Linked DNA regions of Ruegeria pomeroyi DSS-3. The protein of the gene in region 1 binds, or shares a complex with, the protein of each later gene. Links are inferred from orthologs where the notes say so. Each region holds a gene or a part of one and is shown on either strand. Other genes may lie near its edges.

Region 1 (5,222 bases):
CAAGACGGGAAACCGACCCTACGTCACCTGACGTAGGGTAAAAAACGGCCTGAAATCAGATCCTTTGGTGAAATCCGCGCCATTTTGCCGCTGTGCCCGTAAAAACACATCAAAAAAGCGAGTTTCCCGGGTCTGGATATCCAGCCTACCCCGGCAACCGTTTTTGAGCGATTCTAAACACGAGACACTCCCCAACGAACCATCTCTTCCTGAGGTTCGTTACCTCCCCCCCGCCCTTGGCGCGGGGGGCCTTTCTTTTGAAAGTGACCGACAGATCGCTCAGCGCTCGCCGCCAGATCGCGCCTGGTTATAGTCGGAACTGCCAAGATAGAGCCGCAAATGTTCGGCGAAATGGGGCACCGCGCGGGCGTGACGGACATAGTCGGTCGGTGCCATCAGACGCCAGCCCTGCCCCTCGTTGCCAAACCTGATCTGGTCCACATATCCGGCGGGCAGATGCGCCGTGAAAAACCACATGCGCCCCATCGGGCGCAAATAGCTCAAACTCCAGCCTACCCGATCAGCCGGCACGCTCAACCCAACCTCTTCCCGCGTCTCGCGCAGGGCACAATCAAGCGGGCTTTCGTCCCCCTCGCGTCCCCCACCCGGCAGATCCCAATGGTCGGGAAACGGGATGTCCGGGCGGTCGTCGCGGCGGATCACCAACAGCTCAGCGCCCAGAAACAGGGCCAGCTTTGCGCCGGAAAACGCGCTTGCCGTTTGTGTCACCTTTTCATCCCTTCAGAGTTCAGGCTAGATATGAGGGTCCTATCGCCTCACCTCAACCGGATATTCCCATGACTGCGGCCTCGGGTCTCTGCCGCGATTGTTTCTCACGCACCGGAAGTGCCCGGCGCTGCCCGTCTTGCGGCAGCCCGCGCGTGTTGCGGCATCCGGAACTGGACAGCCTGACCATCGCCCATATGGATTGTGACGCCTTCTATGCCAGCGTCGAAAAGCGTGACAATCCGGACCTCGCCGACAAGCCGGTGATCATCGGCGGCGGCAAACGTGGCGTGGTCTCGACCGCCTGCTATGTCGCGCGCATTCGCGGCGTGCGCTCGGCCATGCCGATGTTCCAGGCGTTGAAACTCTGCCCCGAGGCGGTGGTGATCAAACCGCGCATGTCGGTCTACGCCGAGGTGTCAAAGCAGATCCGCGCCCTGATGGACGAGCTGACGCCGGTGGTCGAGCCGCTGTCGCTGGACGAGGCCTTCATGGACCTCTCGGGCACCCAGCGGCTGCATGGGCATCCGCCTGCGGTGATGCTGGCGCGGCTGGTCAAGCGGATGAAGGACGAACTGGGCGTGACCGGCTCCATCGGTCTCAGCCATAACAAGTTCCTGGCCAAGGTGGCTTCGGACCTGGAAAAACCGCGCGGCTTCTCGGTGATCGGGCGGGCCGAGACGGCCGAGTTCCTGCGCGACAAACCGGTGCGCCTGATCTGGGGGATCGGTCCGGCGGCGCAGGAAAGCCTCGAGCGCGCGGGCATCCGCACCTTCACCGACCTGCTGCGCTGGGAGCAGGAGGCGCTGGTCGCCCGGTTCGGCGCCATGGGTCAGCGGCTGTGGCATCTGGCGCGCGGCGAGGACCGCCGCCGCGTCTCGGCGCATGACCCGATCAAGTCGATCAGCAACGAAACCACATTTTTCGAGGATACCGGCGACGCCGATGTGCTCGACGGCCATATCTGGCGGATGGCCGAGAAGGTGGCCGACCGGGCCAAGGCGCGCGGATTGGCGGGCCGGGTGGTGACTTTGAAGCTGAAACGCGCCAATCATCGGGTCCTGTCGCGACAGCAATCGCTGCGCGACCCGACCCAGATGGCCGACCGCATCTATCGCACGGCACGCGCCCTGTTCGACCAGTTGGGCGATCAGGGTCCCTATCGGCTGCTGGGGTGCGGGTTGTCGCATCTGTGCCCCGAGACCGAGGCGGATGTGTCCGGCGATCTGCTCGACCCGCAGGCAGCACAGCGCGCCCGCGCCGAACGCGCCACCGATGCCATCCGCAAACGCTTTGGCGCGGATGCGATCCTCAAGGGGCGCGGAATGCGCTGAGTGCGCGATCCCATCCCCGTTTCACCTGAAATCACCGTGAGGAAGAGAATGATCTCAGCCGAATTCTGCCGTGTCATGGCCCGCTACAACAGCTGGCAGAACAAATCCCTGATCACCGCCGCCGAGGCGCTGACACACGCCGCGCGCTGGCAGGAGCGTGGTGCGTTCTTCGGGTCGATCGCCGCAACACTCAATCACCTGTATTGGGCGGATGCGCTGATCCTGGCCCGGCTGACGGGAAACGAACGCCCGCAGGACACCATCCGTCATTCGCTGACGGATCCGGCTGACTGGCAGGACTACAAGACGCGCCGCCAGCACCGGGACCGCGAGATCGAGAGCTGGGCCGACGGCCTGAAGGATGCGGATCTGAACGGAACGCTTGCCTGGTATCAGGCCGACGGGGCGACGCGCATCACCGCCTCTGGTGCGCTTTGCGCCGCGCAGCTGTTCAATCACCAGACCCATCATCGAGGCCAGGTTCACGCCATGCTGACAGCAGCAGGTGCCAAACCGGGTGTGACAGACCTGACCGCTCTGACCTAGCCCGGTCCGCCGCTTGTCATTCGGCCGCCAGCCGCAAGGGCAAAGAGGCAAAGCCGCAAATCTCGGCAACCACGTCGCGCAGCAGCTCACGCATCGCAGAGAAATTGCCATTCGGGCGAATGGTTGCCTCATGCATGTACAGCCCGCGGTCGATCTCGATCTGGATGGCGTGTTGGCGCCGCGACGGGCGGCCATAGGCCTGGGTCACATAGGCGCCGGCAAAGGGGGTATTGCGCACCACATGCAGCCCGGCGGCGGTAAAGGCGGCCTCGACCCGATCCACGATCTCGGGTGAGGCAGAGGCCCCGAACCGGTCGCCCAACACCACATCCGGCTTGCCGGCCGCCTTGCCCACGCTGTTTTCCAGGGCCTCTCGTGGCATCGAATGACAGTCGATCAGAATCGCCTGACCAAAGGCCGCATGCGCCTCGTTCAATAGATGCTGGAGCCGGGCATGATAAGGGTGCCAGATCGCCTGCAGGCGCTGCTCTGCCTCGGCCCGGCTCAGCTTGCCGCGATAAATGGCCCGCCCGCCCGCCACGACACGGGGGATCACCCCAAGGCCCGAGGCAACACGCGGATTGTGCCCGCCCTTGCGTACCCCTTCGATCAGGGCCGGATCCAACTCCTCGCAGCTGCGGTTCAGGTCGAGATAGGCCCGCGGCGCCGCCGCCCGCAAAAGCGGCGCCCCGAACTCGGGGGCGCAATCGAACAGCTGATCGACAAAGGCATCCTCGGAAGAGCGAATCGCATGGTCATCCAGCACCGTCTGCGCCAGAAACGGCGGATCATAGCGCGCGCCGCTATGGGGCGAGGCAAAAACCACGCTCGAGGTGCGTGCGGCGGGCAAGGTCAGATGATAAGCGGTGTTGGTCATACGGCCTCCGGGATCAACAAAATCATAGACCGGAAAATAGTTCGATCAAAAGCCCTTGATCCCCCCGCCGACTCCTTTTATAGACCCCGCTTACCGGCGCGGGCTACCGCGCCCCATTACGTTCTGGGGCAGGCGCGCGACGGCAATCATGGGCGGTTAGCTCAGTGGTAGAGCACTACGTTGACATCGTAGGGGTCACAAGTTCGAACCTTGTACCGCCCACCATGATTTCAAGCCTCTGGTCACACAGAGGACCCGCGTAACCCAGGCGCTGGCCCGCGCCGCAGGAATTGGAGACGACCATGAAGGTCAGGAACTCGCTCCGCTCGCTCAAGTCCCGCCACCGGGACTGCCGCGTCGTGCGTCGCAAAGGCCGCGTCTACGTGATCAACAAGACGCAGCGCAAGTTCAAAGCCCGCCAGGGTTGAGAACAGCAGCAAAACTTTCGAAAAACCGCGCCCCAGGGCGCGGTTTTTTGTTGCCCCTGTCATAGATCTGCCACCTTTCCGAACAACTCTCGGGCGAGAGAGATTTTGAACGGATGGGATATGGTTGTACGATTTCTGGTGTTTGCGCTGGCGCTGATTTGCGGCCAGTCCCTGCTGGCCGCGCCCTCGGCCGAAACGATCCGCGCATCGCTGCTGGCGCATGACTTTGACATGCTTACCGCAGACCTGGAGGCCAGCCAGGCCGCCTTCGATGCTGGCGACATCTCGGATGAAGATCTGCGGCGGCTGTTCGAGGTGTTCACCTCATCAAGCCCCGATGTCATCGAAGCGGTTGCCGAATGGGAGCGCAAGTCTCCGGACCTGCCCTATGCCACGACCGCGCGCGGCTGGAGCCTGTACATAACCGCATCGCGGATACGCGGCGAGGATTTTGCCCGCGACCCCTATCCCGAGGCGCTGCGGCTGCACCGCGAGATGCTGGAGCGGGCTTTTCTTCTGGCCATGCGGGCCTATGGCATGGACCCCAGCCTGATTCCTGCCAGCGACCTGATCATCGCGCTGGGCAACAGCACCTCGCGGCAGGAACAGGCGCTGGTCGTGGTCGAAAGGGTGATGAGCGAACAGCCCAATGCCGGGACATTGCGGCGCGCCATCTGGCTGGCCCATCCCGGCTGGGGCGGTTCTTCGGAGTTGGCGGATGCGCTGTGCGCTTTCTTCGGCCCCAATGCGAGTCCAAACGGCGCCGACCTGACCCGGCAATGCATCACCTATGCCTCGCGCGAGATCTTTGGTCACCGGATGGAGGAAATCCGCACCTGGATGAAAGAGGACCCCGATCCCTGGTATGACTATTACCGGGTCTGGGCGACGCTTTTTGACAAATCGCCCAATGCCGAAGACCTCGCCTTTGCGCATCGCTATTTCCAGGACAGCGAGGTGCGGGACCTGCGCCTGTCAAAGATGTTCGATCAACGCTACAGCATGCGCCCCGGCCTCAGCCCGGTGCATCACCTTGTCTTGGAACGGAGCAAGGATTGGGCAAGGGCCGTGCTGGAAACCGACCCTTATGAACTTTCTGCGCTGGATGTCCTGCTCAGCGACACTGTTCGGGTAACCAAGGGCGCCGACAACAACTGGATGTTTACCCCGTCTGGCAGCCCGACCCGCGACGAGCGTCTGGACTACATGCGCCGCCGTTTGTACGCGGCCCCCTACAACCCGGACTTCTGGGAGGATTATGCCCGCTTTCTCAACAATGAGAACAAGCAGGCGGGCTACCCGGTCGAGGGG
Region 2 (4,084 bases), 3.3 Mb from region 1 along the record:
CCGACCGCGCGCCGGGCGAGATCAAGGATCTCGAGGACCGGGTGAAATCGCGCCTGCAATGCGGTCTGGTGGTGGATCTGCATCCCACCGATTACGAACTGCGCCTGGGTATCCTGCAAACCAAGGTGCAGATGTACCGCACCACCTATCCCGATCTGGTCATCGCGGATGGGGTGCTGGAATTCCTGGCGCATCGGATCTCGACCAATGTGCGCGTGCTTGAAGGGGCGCTGACCCGTCTCTTTGCCTTTGCCTCGCTGGTCGGGCGCGAGATCGACATGGAACTGACCCAGGATTGCCTGGCCGATGTCCTGCGCGCCTCGGAGCGCAAGATCACGGTCGAGGAGATCCAGCGCAAGGTTTCGGATTACTACAACATCCGCCTGAGCGATATCATCGGTCCGAAACGTCTGCGTTCCTACGCGCGGCCGCGGCAGGTGGCGATGTATCTGTGCAAGCAGCTGACCAGCCGGTCGCTGCCTGAGATTGGGCGACGGTTCGGCGGGCGTGACCACACCACGGTGATGCATGGGGTCAAGCGGATCGAAGAACTGAAGCTGACTGACGGCCAGATTGCCGAAGATGTCGAAATGCTGCGCCGCGCGCTGGAGGCGTGAGGCCAGGCGGGGTGGCCGGAAGGCCATCCCGCGTTTTTCGGTGCGCTCATCGGCCCTGGCGGGCCTCTTCGCGAGGAAAGCCCGCAGGGCTTGAGGAGCGCGAGCCGACTTCCCGGATTGCAACCATGCCATAATCGCGTCTCATCTGGGGACGCCCCCTTGACGCTGTTGGCGTTAGGCCCGAGAAAACCAAAAAAGCCTTGTGTCGAAGGGGGAACCCGCTAGTTTGCCCTTCCCGGCCCATTCGGAGGATGAAGGGACATGAAGATCAGCATCGAACGCGGCGCCCTGCTCAAGGCTGTTGCGCAAGCGCAATCCGTTGTCGAGCGCCGGAACACGATCCCGATCCTCGCCAATGTGCTGATCGAGGCCGAGGGCGAAGGCGCGCAATTCCGCGCCACCGACCTGGATATCGAAGTGGTCGACAAGGCGCCCGCGATGATCGAGCGGGCAGGTGCCACCACGGTATCGGCCACCACGCTGCACGAGATCGTGCGCAAGCTGCCGGACGGCGCGCTGGTCACCCTGACGGCGGATGCGGCGGCCGGGCGGTTGACGGTCGAGGCCGGGCGCTCGAACTTCTCGCTGGCCACCCTCCCGCGCGAGGATTTTCCGGTCATGGCTTCGTCGGAATATCAGTCGAATTTCACCGCCAATGCCGCGGTTCTGCGGCGTCTGTTCGACAAGTCGAAATTCGCCATCTCGACCGAAGAGACCCGCTATTACCTGAACGGTGTCTACATGCATGTGGCCGATGGCGATGGCGGCAAGGTTCTGCGCTGCGTGGCTACCGATGGTCACCGTCTGGCCCGGATCGACGCGGACCTGCCGGCGGGGGCCACCGATATGCCAGGCGTGATCGTGCCCCGCAAGACCGTGGGTGAGCTGCGCAAGCTGCTAGACGATGACGAGATGGATATCGCGGTGTCAGTGAGCGAGACCAAGGTCCGCTTTGCCACGCCCGATATCACGCTTACCTCAAAGGTAATCGACGGCACCTTCCCCGATTATACCCGCGTGATCCCGCAGGCGAATACACGGCGGCTCGAGGTGGATGCCTCGGAATTCGCCAAGGCGGTGGACCGGGTCGCCACCGTCAGCTCGGAGCGCTCGCGCGCGGTCAAGCTGCAGCTGGACGAGGACAAGCTGGTCCTGTCGGTCAATGCACCCGACAGCGGAGCCGCCGAAGAGGAACTGGCCGTCGCCTATAGCGATGAACGGCTGGAGATCGGGTTCAATGCGAAATATCTGCTGGAGATTGCCAGCCAGGTGGATCGCGAAAACGCGGTGTTCCTGTTCAACTCTTCGGGGGATCCGACCCTGATGCGCGAAGGCAATGATCAGAGCGCGGTCTACGTGGTCATGCCGATGCGCGTCTGATCGCGCTGACGCGCGATGCCTCCGGCGGAGGTATTTTCGAACAGAAGAAGGGAGGGGTCATGGCACTGGCCCTGACCGCAATCACGATCTCGCATTTCCGGTCGCACCGGTTGCTGCGGCTCAGCCTGGACGAGCGGCCCGTGGCAATCCATGGGCCCAACGGGGCGGGCAAGACCAACATCCTTGAGGCGGTCTCGATGTTCTCGCCGGGGCGTGGCATGCGCCGGGCCAGCGCGGCCGAGATGACCCGGCGCCCCGAGGTGCTGGGTTGGAAGCTGAGCGCCGAGCTTGTCGCGGGGCATCAACGCCACGAGATCGAAACCTGGTCCGAGGGCGGCGCGGCGCGGCAGGTGCGGATCGACGACAAGGCGGCCAGCCAGGTGGCGCTGGGGCGGTTGGTGCGGATGGTCTGGCTGGTACCCTCGATGGACCGGCTGTGGATCGAGGGGCCCGAGGGGCGGCGGCGGTTTCTCGACCGGATGACCATGAGTTTCGAGCCCGATCATGCCGAGGCGGTTCTGGTCTATGAAAAGGCCATGCGCGAGCGCAACCGCCTGCTGCGCGAACAGGTGCGCGATGCCCATTGGTATCTGGCACTGGAAACCCAGATGGCAGCCGCGGGACACCGGATTCATGCCGCGCGCCAGAGCACCCTGACCGCGCTGGCCGCTGCACAGACCCAGGCCGAAACCAGCTTTCCCACCGCCGAGCTGGAGTTGATCCAGACCGAGGGCGCCCTGCCCGAAAGCGAGGGTGACCTGCGCGAGGCGCTGGCCGAGAGCCGGTTTCGCGATCTGGCCGCGGGGCGGACATTGGTGGGGCCGCATCGCAGCGACCTGTACGGTGTCTATGCCGCCAAGGGCGTGCCCGCCAGCGACTGTTCGACCGGTGAGCAGAAGGCGTTGCTGGTCTCGCTGATCCTGGCCAATGCGCGCGCGCTGGCCCGACAGGTGGGGGCGCCGCCGGTGCTGCTTTTGGACGAGATCGCGGCGCATCTGGATGCGGGGCGCCGCGCGGCGCTTTATGACGAGATCTGTGCGCTGGGCGCGCAGGCCTGGATGACGGGCACCGGGCCTGAACTGTTTTCCGAACTCGGTGCTCGGGCGCAAACCATCGCCCTGTGCGAGCGCGATGGTCAATCAGAGGTGGTAGAAACATGACCCTGTCGGCGGTTGATCTGGCGCTATATGCCGGGGCGGTTTTTGTGCTGTTCCTGACGCCGGGGCCAGTCTGGCTGGCGCTGACGGCGCGCACTCTGTCTGGTGGGTTTCAGGCTGCCTGGCCGCTAACGCTGGGCGTGGTGGTGGGCGACAGCCTGTGGCCGGTTCTGGCAGTTCTGGGTATCGGCTGGATCACGGCTGCCTCGACCCAGATCGCGCTGGCGCTCAAGGTGGTTGCGGTGCTGGTCTTTGTCACTTTGGGGATCGTCACGATCCGAAACGCCGACCGCACCATCGCCAGTGACAGCCGGTTGACCCGGCCCGGTATCTGGGCCGGGTTTCTGGCGGGGCTGGTGGTGATCCTGGGCAATCCCAAGGCGGTGTTGTTCTATATGGGGATCTTGCCGGGTTTCTTCGATCTATCCGATATCACCACCATCGACCTTGTCGCCATCGTGGCCGTGTCGCAGGTGGTACCGCTGGTGGGCAATCTGATGCTGGCCGCCTTTGTCGATCGGGTGCGGCGGGTGCTGAGTTCGCCCCGCGCGCTCAGGCGGATGAACCTGACGGCGGGTGGTATGTTGATCGTGGTCGGGTTGATCCTGCCCTTTACGTGATCAGCCAGGCGGCCAGAAAGGGATAGAGCGCCCCGGCTGGTGTGCCGGTGGCCTGACCGCCCTGACAGAAGCGGATCGCAATGATCTGGTTGAGGAAGGCCTGAATGCCCTCGGCCAACAGGGCCGGGGGATGATCGCCGCGAACGGTGCCCGCCGCCTGCATGCCCGCGATCCAACCCGCCCAAAGGTCGATCTGACGGTAGAACCCATCGGCCACAACCTCGTTCCGTTCGGCCCCGGTAGAACCGGAATAGCGCAGAAGCAGATCAAAGATCACCCGATCACTGGCGATGAAGTCCAGCAGCGGCGC

Evidence for each region.
Region 2: the proteins of SPO_RS16610 (region 1) and dnaN are in contact, whole or in part, in a solved structure (PDB 1OK7), measured with the Escherichia coli proteins. The link is inferred for Ruegeria pomeroyi DSS-3 from one-to-one orthologs.

Annotation. Positions count from the first base shown.
Region 1 is NC_003911.12:3,477,423-3,482,644, forward strand. Bases 1-2,928 are described here. They hold SPO_RS16610 (DNA polymerase IV), read left to right. Parts: upstream 1-797; coding sequence 798-2,060; downstream 2,061-2,928. Other genes in these bases: SPO_RS16605 (NUDIX hydrolase), read right to left, coding at 280-729; SPO_RS16615 (DinB family protein), read left to right, coding at 2,109-2,606; SPO_RS16620 (N-formylglutamate amidohydrolase), read right to left, coding at 2,623-2,928. In the rest of the region: more of SPO_RS16620, read right to left, coding at 2,929-3,483; ykgO (type B 50S ribosomal protein L36), read left to right, coding at 3,786-3,911; SPO_RS16635 (hypothetical protein), read left to right, coding at 4,032-5,222. UniProt on the Escherichia coli protein: Poorly processive, error-prone DNA polymerase involved in translesion repair and untargeted mutagenesis. Copies undamaged DNA at stalled replication forks, which arise in vivo from mismatched or misaligned primer ends.
Region 2 is NC_003911.12:165,121-169,204, forward strand. What follows is about bases 1-2,937. They hold dnaN (DNA polymerase III subunit beta), read left to right. Parts: upstream 1-878; coding sequence 879-1,997; downstream 1,998-2,937. Other genes in these bases: dnaA (chromosomal replication initiator protein DnaA), read left to right, coding at 1-617; recF (DNA replication/repair protein RecF), read left to right, coding at 2,057-2,937. In the rest of the region: more of recF, read left to right, coding at 2,938-3,157; SPO_RS00780 (LysE family translocator), read left to right, coding at 3,154-3,774; SPO_RS00785 (TetR/AcrR family transcriptional regulator), read right to left, coding at 3,767-4,084. UniProt on the Escherichia coli protein: Confers DNA tethering and processivity to DNA polymerases and other proteins. Acts as a clamp, forming a ring around DNA (a reaction catalyzed by the clamp-loading complex) which diffuses in an ATP-independent manner freely and bidirectionally along dsDNA.